Linked DNA regions of Filimonas effusa. Each later gene encodes a partner of the first gene's protein in a complex. Links are inferred from orthologs where the notes say so. Each region holds a gene or a part of one and is shown in the gene's direction. Other genes may lie near its edges. The genes, in order: pnp, rny and pfkA.

Evidence for each region.
Region 2: pnp (region 1) and rny share a complex: the UniProt entries of both Bacillus subtilis proteins name them as parts of the possible RNA degradosome complex. The link is inferred for Filimonas effusa from one-to-one orthologs.
Region 3: pnp (region 1) and pfkA share a complex: the UniProt entries of both Bacillus subtilis proteins name them as parts of the possible RNA degradosome complex. The link is inferred for Filimonas effusa from one-to-one orthologs.

Annotation. Positions count from the first base shown.
Region 1 is NZ_SDHZ01000001.1:1,799,212-1,802,358, reverse strand. What follows is about bases 1-2,986. They hold pnp (polyribonucleotide nucleotidyltransferase), read left to right. Parts: upstream 1-384; coding sequence 385-2,589; downstream 2,590-2,986. Other genes in these bases: ESB13_RS06775 (RNA polymerase sigma-70 factor), read left to right, coding at 2,758-2,986; rpsO (30S ribosomal protein S15), read left to right, coding at 1-273. In the rest of the region: more of ESB13_RS06775, read left to right, coding at 2,987-3,147. UniProt on the Bacillus subtilis protein: Involved in mRNA degradation. Catalyzes the phosphorolysis of single-stranded polyribonucleotides processively in the 3'- to 5'-direction. Necessary for competence development in Bacillus subtilis.
Region 2 is NZ_SDHZ01000002.1:927,618-930,672, reverse strand. What follows is about bases 161-3,054. They hold rny (ribonuclease Y), read left to right. Parts: upstream 161-773; coding sequence 774-2,336; downstream 2,337-3,054. Other genes in these bases: ESB13_RS15005 (glycoside hydrolase family 3 N-terminal domain-containing protein), read left to right, coding at 2,504-3,054; ESB13_RS15015 (hypothetical protein), read right to left, coding at 161-283. Also shown: more of ESB13_RS15015, read right to left, coding at 1-160; more of ESB13_RS15005, read left to right, coding at 3,055-3,055. UniProt on the Bacillus subtilis protein: Endoribonuclease that initiates mRNA decay. Initiates the decay of all SAM-dependent riboswitches, such as yitJ riboswitch. Involved in processing of the gapA operon mRNA, it cleaves between cggR and gapA.
Region 3 is NZ_SDHZ01000001.1:2,085,449-2,088,423, forward strand. The notes cover bases 57-2,870. They hold pfkA (6-phosphofructokinase), read left to right. Parts: upstream 57-878; coding sequence 879-1,862; downstream 1,863-2,870. Other genes in these bases: ESB13_RS07780 (prolyl oligopeptidase family serine peptidase), read right to left, coding at 57-678; pyk (pyruvate kinase), read left to right, coding at 1,888-2,870. Outside these bases: more of ESB13_RS07780, read right to left, coding at 1-56; more of pyk, read left to right, coding at 2,871-2,975. UniProt on the Bacillus subtilis protein: Catalyzes the phosphorylation of D-fructose 6-phosphate to fructose 1,6-bisphosphate by ATP, the first committing step of glycolysis.

The DNA of each region.
Region 1 (3,147 bases):
ATGCCTTATTTAACTAAAGAAAAAAAAGCTACAATTTTCACAAATTTCGGTGGTAAAGCTGAAAACACTGGTTCAATTGAAGCTCAAATAGCACTGGTTACAGAGCGTATTACCAGTATCTCCAAGCACTTGCAAGCTAATAAACACGACCATTCCTCACAACGTGGTTTAATGCAACTGGTTGGTCAGCGTAAGCGTTTGCTGAGCTACCTCCAAAAGCATAACCTGACTGGTTACCGCGCTCTGATCGAGAAACTGGGCCTCAGGAAATAAATTTTTACAGGCTATGTAAAAAGCTATTCCCAACTGATTTAAGAACGGTTGGGAATATTTTTTGTTTGCTATAGTCTGATTTTGCATATCTTGTAAATCGGAGATTGATTTATGTTATCACAACCTTTGAGTGTATCGTTTGATCTGGGCGGTGGTCGTGAAGTGACCATCGAAACCGGAAAATTGGCCCGCCAGGCCGACGGTTCTGTTACCGTTAAACAAGGCAATAATATATTACTAGCTACTGTTGTTGCAAATAAAGAACCCAGAGAAGGTCAGGATTTCTTCCCCCTCTCAGTTGATTATCAGGAAAAATTTGCATCAGCCGGTCGTATACCCGGCTCTTTTTTCAAAAGGGAAGGCCGTCTCAGCGACCCGGAAGTGCTGATCAGCCGTTTGGTTGACCGTGCTTTACGTCCTCTTTTCCCCGAAGATTATTTCTGCGATGTACAGGTGCTCATCACCCTGGTTTCCAGCGATGAAGAAGTTTTACCGGATGCATTGGCCTGCCTGGCAGCTTCTGCAGCCCTCGCAGTATCCGATATTCCCGTAAAAGAAATTATTTCTGAAGTACGGATCGCACGTATCGACGGACAGCTGGTGGTAAACCCATCCCGTTCCGAGCTTGCAAAAGCCGATATGGATTTCATCATTGCTGCTACCGAGAAAAACCTGATGATGGTGGAAGGCGAAAGCAAGCAGTGTAAAGAAGAAGACCTGGTAAAGGCGCTTGAACTTGCGCACGACGCTATCCGCGTTCAAATCAAAGCACAGGAAGAACTGCGCGCTAAAAAAGGCGTTACCGGTAAAAGGGACTATCCCAAACCCGACCAGAACGAAGCCCTGAAAGAAGTGGTTGCCGCTTTTGCTTCTGAAAAGATCAAAGCTATTTCCCGCGGTAATACTGCCAAACACGAACGCAGCGATGCCTTCAAAGCTTTGAAAGACGAACTGGTGAAAAGCCTGGGCGAAGAAGCAGAAGACAAAACCAAAAAGCTCGCTAAAAAATACTACGAAGATCTCCAGTGGGAACTCGTGCGTGATATGATCCTCGACGACCGTATCCGTCTCGATGGCCGTCAGCTCGACCAGGTACGTCCGCTGGCTATGGAAGTAGATCCGTTGCCAACGCCGCACGGCTCTGCACTCTTCACCAGGGGCGAAACCCAGTCTTTAACGACTGTTACATTGGGTACGCCACTCGACGAACTCCTCGTTGAAAGCGCTGCAAAATCTGATTACACAAAATTCATCCTGCACTATAACTTCCCTCCGTTCTCAACGGGCGAAGTGAAGCCTATGCGTGGTCCCGGCCGTCGTGAAGTAGGCCATGGTAACCTGGCTATGCGCTCCCTGAAGCAAATGATGCCAGGTAGCGAATATGCTTATACTGTTCGTGTGGTGAGCGATATTCTTGAATCAAACGGCTCGTCTTCTATGGCAACTGTTTGTGCAGGTTCTCTCGCCCTCATGGATGCAGGCGTGCCTGTTCCTAAACACGTGAGCGGTGTGGCTATGGGATTGATTTCCCGTGGTGATGGAAAATATGCGATCCTTACCGATATCCTCGGCGATGAAGATCACCTGGGCGATATGGACTTTAAAGTAACCGGTACCCGTGATGGTATCTGCGGTGTTCAAATGGACATTAAAGTCGATGGTTTAAGCATGGATGTAATGCGTGAAGCCCTCGAACAAGCCCGTAAAGGCCGTTTACATATCCTCGATGCCATGTATGAGTGTATCGCTGAAGCACGTCCTGAAGTGAAACCGCATGCACCACGTATGGAAAAACTGGTGATCGATAAAGAATTTATCGGAGCCGTTATCGGACCCCAGGGTAAAGTGATCCAGGAGATCCAGAAAGAAACCGGCACAACCATCAATATTGAAGAAGTAGGCAACTTCGGCGAAGTAAGCATCTTCTCTGCTAATAAAGATGGCGTAAGCAGGGCGCTCACATGGATCAAAGGTATTGTTGCAGTACCTGAAGTAGGTGAAGTATACGAAGCAAAAGTGAAAACAATCCAGCCTTACGGCGCCTTCGTAGAATTCATGCCTAAAAAAGAAGGTTTACTCCATATCAGCGAAGTATCATGGAAACGTCTCGAAAACCTCGACGGCGTGCTGAAAGAAGGCGACATGATCAAAGTAAAACTGATTGGTTTAGACCAGAAAACAGGAAAATTCAAGTTAAGCCGCAAAATATTAATGCCTAAACCAGAAGGTATGCCGGCTGAAAATAATGAAAGGCCAGAAAGACCAGAAGGCGGAAATCATCGCCCTCATGGTGGCGGAAGACCTCCAAGATCATAGAATTTTATAGGGGTTTACCACTGTTTTTGACAGAAAAGCGGTCTGAGTTTGCTACTCAGGCCGCTTTTTTTATATTATTACATAAGAAATGAATTTGAAATACGCTTGCATTATATGAGAATTAACTGTATTTTATTGTAAGTTTTATTTCTTCAGCCAATAACTGCTATGGATCATACAATGACTGATAAGGTGCTGCTTGACCGTCTTTCGGGAGGGGATGAGGGGGCATTGAATGACATCTATCTGCTTTACTGGGAAGGTCTTTTCCTCTCGGCCTTCAATGTATTAAAAGACAAAGCCGCCTGTGAAGACATCCTCCAGGATCTCTTCCTCCAGCTCTGGCAAAAAAGAAACCAGATCCAGATCAATTCTTCCCTCAGCGCTTACCTCTACACCGCTGTCCGCTATAATGTATTCCGCCACATCCGTACCGGAAAAGTGCGCAACGAACTGTTCATGCATATTGATGAAAGGGTAGAGGGACTGGTAACCGAACAAATGGTGGCCGCCGAAGAACGCGAGCTGAACCAAAAGGTAGCCCAGGCCGTAGCCGCT
Region 2 (3,055 bases), on another replicon or contig:
CATCCGGCGGGGTGAGGGCTTCTATTTTTTCTATTGTCTTTTTGATATAATCAGCTTTGGCCTGGATCACCTGCCGGGCTTCGTTTCCTTTTTTCTTTTCGGTTGAGCCGGGATATTCAGTAGCGGCGCCTTTTACATTTCTGACGAACTGTTCGGTTCCAAAATCGAATACGATGTTGGAATTTAATACTGTGATGTCGAAAAACTTATTGGGATCGGGGCGGTTACAGGCTGCGCATAAGGCGATAACGGAAAGAAGGAACAGGTGTTTTAAGTTGTTCATTGTTATATTGATATTTAGATTTCGTGTTTTACCGGTGGTTTAGCTACCGGCAAGAAACGGGCCGAAAGGTTAATTATGTGGCAGTAACATATGTGTAAAGATATGAATAGATAATAGAATATGCTGTAAGGGAGGGATACCTGTAATAAGGGGGATAAAATAAAAGAGCCGGTTCAGCAGCCGGCTCTTTTTTGTTCACAGTTTTCTTCGGATTAAAAACGGACAATATGACTATGCCAAGTTTGGTGCCATAATCCCAGGTTTTTTTAAGATGTTGATATTCAGTAGTTTTTTATTTTTTGAAACGTTATAAAATCCCTTTATGGGAAAAAGAAGTCCCATTTTTGGACTATTTTCCAATTCCTGAATTTGACTTGCTTTAGTTATCTTCGCGGCTTACGCTTATTCCATTTATAATATAACGATAAAAGAGAGTAAGATGTGAGAAAGAGATATAAGATTTTGAACCCATTAATAATTTTTCACGAGCATGGATCAAATAACTATTGTTATAGTAGGCATAGTTGCGGCGGTAGTAGGTATAATAGCAGGTAAATTCATTTTCGCCAAGAATACACAGAAGCAGATAGACGATGCGAATACACAGGCCCAGTCTATTTTAAAGGAAGCTGAGATAAGAGCTGAGACCATTAAGAAGGAAAAACAACTGGAAGCGAAGGAACGTTTTGTGCAACTGAAGGCTGAATATGAAAAAGAGGTGCTGGAGCGCAATAAAAAAATAGCTGACTCAGAGAACCGCGCGAAGCAAAAGGAAACTTCTATTACCCAGAAAGAAAACTCGTTAGATAAGCAAATCAAAGAGAACGAGGCTATCAAGGAAAATCTGAACCGCCAGATAGAGGTTGTAAACCAAAAGCGCAGCGAACTGGAGAAACACCAGGAGGAGCATATCCGCCGTTTAGAAAAAGTTTCCGGTCTTACTGCTGATGAAGCCAAGACTCAATTAATAGAAGGGTTGAAGCATGAGGCTCAAACCCAGGCTCTTGTATTACAGCAGGAGATTGTGGAGGACGCGAAGCAAAAGGCGAATAAGGAAGCGCGGAAGATCATTATTCAAAGTATTCAACGTACTGCTGCGGAGCAGACCATTGAAAATACGGTTACTGTTTTCAATCTTGAGAGTGATGAGATCAAGGGTCAGATCATTGGCCGTGAGGGTCGTAACATTCGTGCGATAGAAGCTGCAACGGGTGTTGACCTTATTGTAGATGATACCCCTGAGGCTATTATTCTTTCTTCTTTTGATCCTTTGCGTCGTGAAATTGCGCGTTTGTCGTTGCAGCGTCTTGTTGCAGATGGCCGTATTCACCCTGCCCGTATTGAAGAGGTGGTAGAGAAAACGCGCAAGCAGCTGGAAGAGCAGGTGATGGAGATTGGTGAGCGTACTGTTATTGAATTAGGTATTCATGGTTTACATAAAGAGCTGGTACGTATGGTGGGTAAAATGCGTTTCCGTTCTTCTTATGGTCAGAACCTGCTGATGCACAGCCGTGAGGTTGCTAATTTATGTGGTATCATGGCAGCTGAGCTGGGAATGAATCCCAAGCTGGCGAAAAGAGCGGGTTTACTTCACGATATAGGTAAAGTGCCTGATGAGGAAACTGAACTGAGCCACGCATTGCTGGGTGCCAAGCTGGCTGAGAAATATGGTGAAAATCCTGCTGTTGTAAATGCTATTGGCGCTCACCACGATGAAATGGAAATGCAATATGTGATTTCTCCGATAGTTCAGGCTTGTGATGCTATCAGCGGTGCAAGGCCTGGTGCGAGAAGGGAGATCATGCAGCAATATCTTCAGCGTATTAAAGACCTGGAGCAGCTGGCGCAAGGTTACCAGGGTGTTGAAAAGGCATACGCTATACAAGCGGGCCGTGAGTTACGTGTGATAGTAGAGGCTGATAAAGTAACTGATGCCGACAGTGATAAACTGAGCTTTGAAATTGCCCAGAAGATTCAAACTGATATGACCTATCCCGGCCAGATTAAAGTAACCGTTATTCGTGAGAAACGTGCGGTGAATGTGGCAAGGTAAGGGTTCGATATTTTTTGTAAGCCGGAGTATTTGCTCCGGCTTTTTTTTTGAATGAATGGGCAGATTTTGTTTGGGGATCGTTAAATGGCCAGGTGGAATGGGTGTGGGAGGTTGGAATATATACCTATAGGGATGAACATCCTTTTATAGTTATATTCTGATTTAAAATGAAAAGTAATATTTTATCTATAGTGCCTGTTGCGGTGGCTGTTTTGTTATGCAATGGGATAATGGGGCAGACAGTGGTGCCGCAGCTTGGTAAGAATTCTATTGCGGAGGTGGTGGCTGCTATGACACTTGAGGAAAAGGCTGCTATTGTGATAGGTGGCGGGCGTGATGCCAAACCTTCTGTTCTTACTGATGGTACGATGATAGGCAGTTCTGATTTCCGGATACCGGGAGGGGCTGGTGTTACCAATGCTATTCCAAGGCTTGGTATTCCTGCCATGGTGTTGGTTGACGGGCCTGCGGGTGTTCGCATGAATGTGAAGCGGAAGAACGATGATCATCTTTATTTTGCCACGGCGTTTCCTTCGGGCACCACGCTGGCTTCGACCTGGAATACGGAACTGGTGCAACGTGTAGGGGAGGCTTTTGGTAATGAAGTGAAGGAGTTTGGTGCTGATATTATATTGGCGCCGGGGGTTAATATTCATCGTAATCCGCTGGGCGGGCGCAATTTTGAATATTACTCAGAGGATCCTGTTATAACGGGCAAT
Region 3 (2,975 bases), 290 kb from region 1 along the record:
ATAAACCTTCTGAAACTCGTTTGCTTTTACAAGTTTGCTCTTCTCGTCAGGTTTGGGATAACGGCTGTAATAGAAACCCTCCTCCCCCTTCCAGGCAAATCCGCTGAACTTGAGAAATTCTATTTTATCAGATAACAGCTGCTTGCTTTCCGCATCCATTACATAACCTGTTTGCCAGTCGCTGCCAGACTGTGCTACAGTATATACAAGGTGTTTGCCCGATTTGGAGAACCGTACAGCGGAAAGCGCTGCTGTACCATCGGCTGCGAATTTATTCGGGTCAAGAAATACTTCCGGTTCAGCTTTGATATCTCTTTGCCTGTATAATACACTTTGATTCTGGAGGCCGTCATTTTTATAGAAATAAAACCAGCTTCCCTTTAAAAAGGGAGAGCCGTATTTTGGATAGTTCCATAATACCTCTAATCTTTGTTTTACCTGCTCTTTGAAGGGTATTTTTGACAAGTATTCCCTGGTTACAGCATTCTGCTCCTTTACCCATTGAGCGGTAGCCGCACTGTTATCGTCTTCAAGCCAACGATACGGATCGGCAACTGCTGTTCCAAAATAATTATCAGATACCTGACCTTTAGCTGTAGAAGGGTATATTAATTGTGCATTACTGTTTTGCATAAAAAACGAAGAAAGAAGGGCCCAAAATGCATACTTCTTTTGCATAAAGCTGTTTTAAATGATTACAAGATTCGGCAAGTTAAGTAGTCATAACGCTAAATTCATAAGTAATTCATGATTAAATTCATGAATCAATATTGGGCAAATGCTTACTTTTGAATCTTCGGAAACGTTATCGTAGATAATTAACAATAATTTGCCATTCTTTTTGAAAAATTTTTAACCGGACAATAGATCGTTGCACAATGTCAAAAAAAGTAACAAAAATCGGAGTTCTGACATCCGGTGGAGACGCTCCCGGAATGAATGCTGCCATCAGAGCTGTAGTCAGAACAGGAATTTATAACGGCCTGGAAGTATATGGAATTATGAGGGGTTACAATGGGATGATCGAGGATGATATCTTTCATATGGACAATAAGTCTGTAGCAAACATCATCCAACGTGGAGGAACGATCTTAAAAACGGCCCGCAGTAAAGAGTTCATGGAAGCCGCAGGCCGCCAGAAGGCTTATGAAAACCTCAGAAAAAGAGGTATCGATGGCTTGGTGGTAATAGGCGGAGATGGTAGCTTCCGCGGCGCACAACGGTTTAGTAACGAGTTTGATATTCCTTGTATCGGTCTTCCCGGTACCATAGATAAAGATATAGCCGGCACAGACTATACTATAGGTTTTGATACCGCTGTAAATACCGCGGTAGAAGCTATTGATAAGATCAGGGATACCGCTGATGCCCACGATAGGCTGTTCGTTGTAGAGGTAATGGGCCGCGATGCCGGTTATATTGCGCTTCACAGCGGCCTCGCAACAGGCGCTGAAAGCGTATTGATCCCCGAAACGCGTACGGATGTGGAAGACCTTATTTCAGGCTTAACAGAGAAAGAAAAACGCAAAAAGCTGGTAAACCTGGTGGTTGTTGCCGAAGGCGATGAAATGGGTGGCGGCAGCGAAATAGGTAAAATACTGAAGAACCGCCTTCCCAATATGGACATCCGGATTTCAATCCTCGGCCATATCCAACGTGGCGGCGCTCCTTCCTGCCAGGATAGGATCATTGCCAGCAGAATGGGCTATCACGCAGTAGAAAGCCTGCTTTCCGGACGCCATAATGTAATGGTAGGTATTGTTGATGATAAAATGCATTACATACCTTTGGACACAGCCGTTAAGGAAAAACAAGCGTTTACTTCCGACTGGTTAAAGATCATTAAAATATTAGCAAGCTAAAAATCCCCATATAAAAAGTTGATGTATGTCAAAGAATGTAGAAAAATACCTGCACAAAGAAATGGACGCCCAGGCAGGAATAGATCATAGCTTTCACAGGACCAAGATTGTAGCTACAGTAGGTCCCGCATGTGACACATACGAAAAGTTACTCGATCTGGTAAAAGCTGGTGTGAATGTGTTTCGTCTTAACTTTTCTCATGGTACACACGAAGACAAAACAAAAATCATCGAGCATATCCGCAACATTAATAAATCTGAACCATACAATATCTCTATCCTCGGCGATTTACAAGGCCCCAAGCTGCGCGTTGGCGAAATAGAGAACGGAGCACTTGAAATCAAAACCGGCGATATCCTCACTTTCACTTCTAAAGAGAAAGTAGTTGGTACAATGGAAAAGATCTATGTCTCCTATCCTAACCTGCACGAAGACGTAAAAGTTGGCGATAAGATCATGATCGACGATGGCAAACTTGAAGTAGTTGTTATCGAGATCAAAGGAGAAGAAGTAAAAGTAGCAGTTACCTACGGAGGTGCACTCTTACCTAAAAAAGGAGTGAACTTACCCGATACCGCAATTTCTCTGCCTGCCTTAACAGACAAGGATATTGTAGATCTCGAATATATCATTGAACAAAAACTTGATTGGGTAGCTTTATCTTTTGTACGAAAAGCAGAAGATATCGTAGATCTGAAAAAACGTATTGCTCTCAAAGAAAGCCCTATCAAGGTCATCGCCAAGATAGAAATGCCTTCTGCAATGGCCGATATCCGTAACATCGTTCTGGAATCCGATGCGGTAATGGTAGCACGTGGTGACCTCGGTGTTGAATTACCGGTAGAGAAAGTACCAATGGCTCAACGCGATATCATCCGTAAATCTATTCACCGTGGCAAGCCTGTAATCGTGGCTACTCAAATGATGGAAAGCATGATCGACCGCACCAAGCCCAACAGAAGTGAGATCACCGACGTTGCCAATGCGGTTCTTGAAGGAGCTGACGCCGTGATGCTTAGCGCAGAAACTGCAACTGGTAAACACCCCGCTCTGGTAGTTGAAACCATGCGCAAGATCATCATCGAAGTTGAAAAAACAGAATATCGCTATAA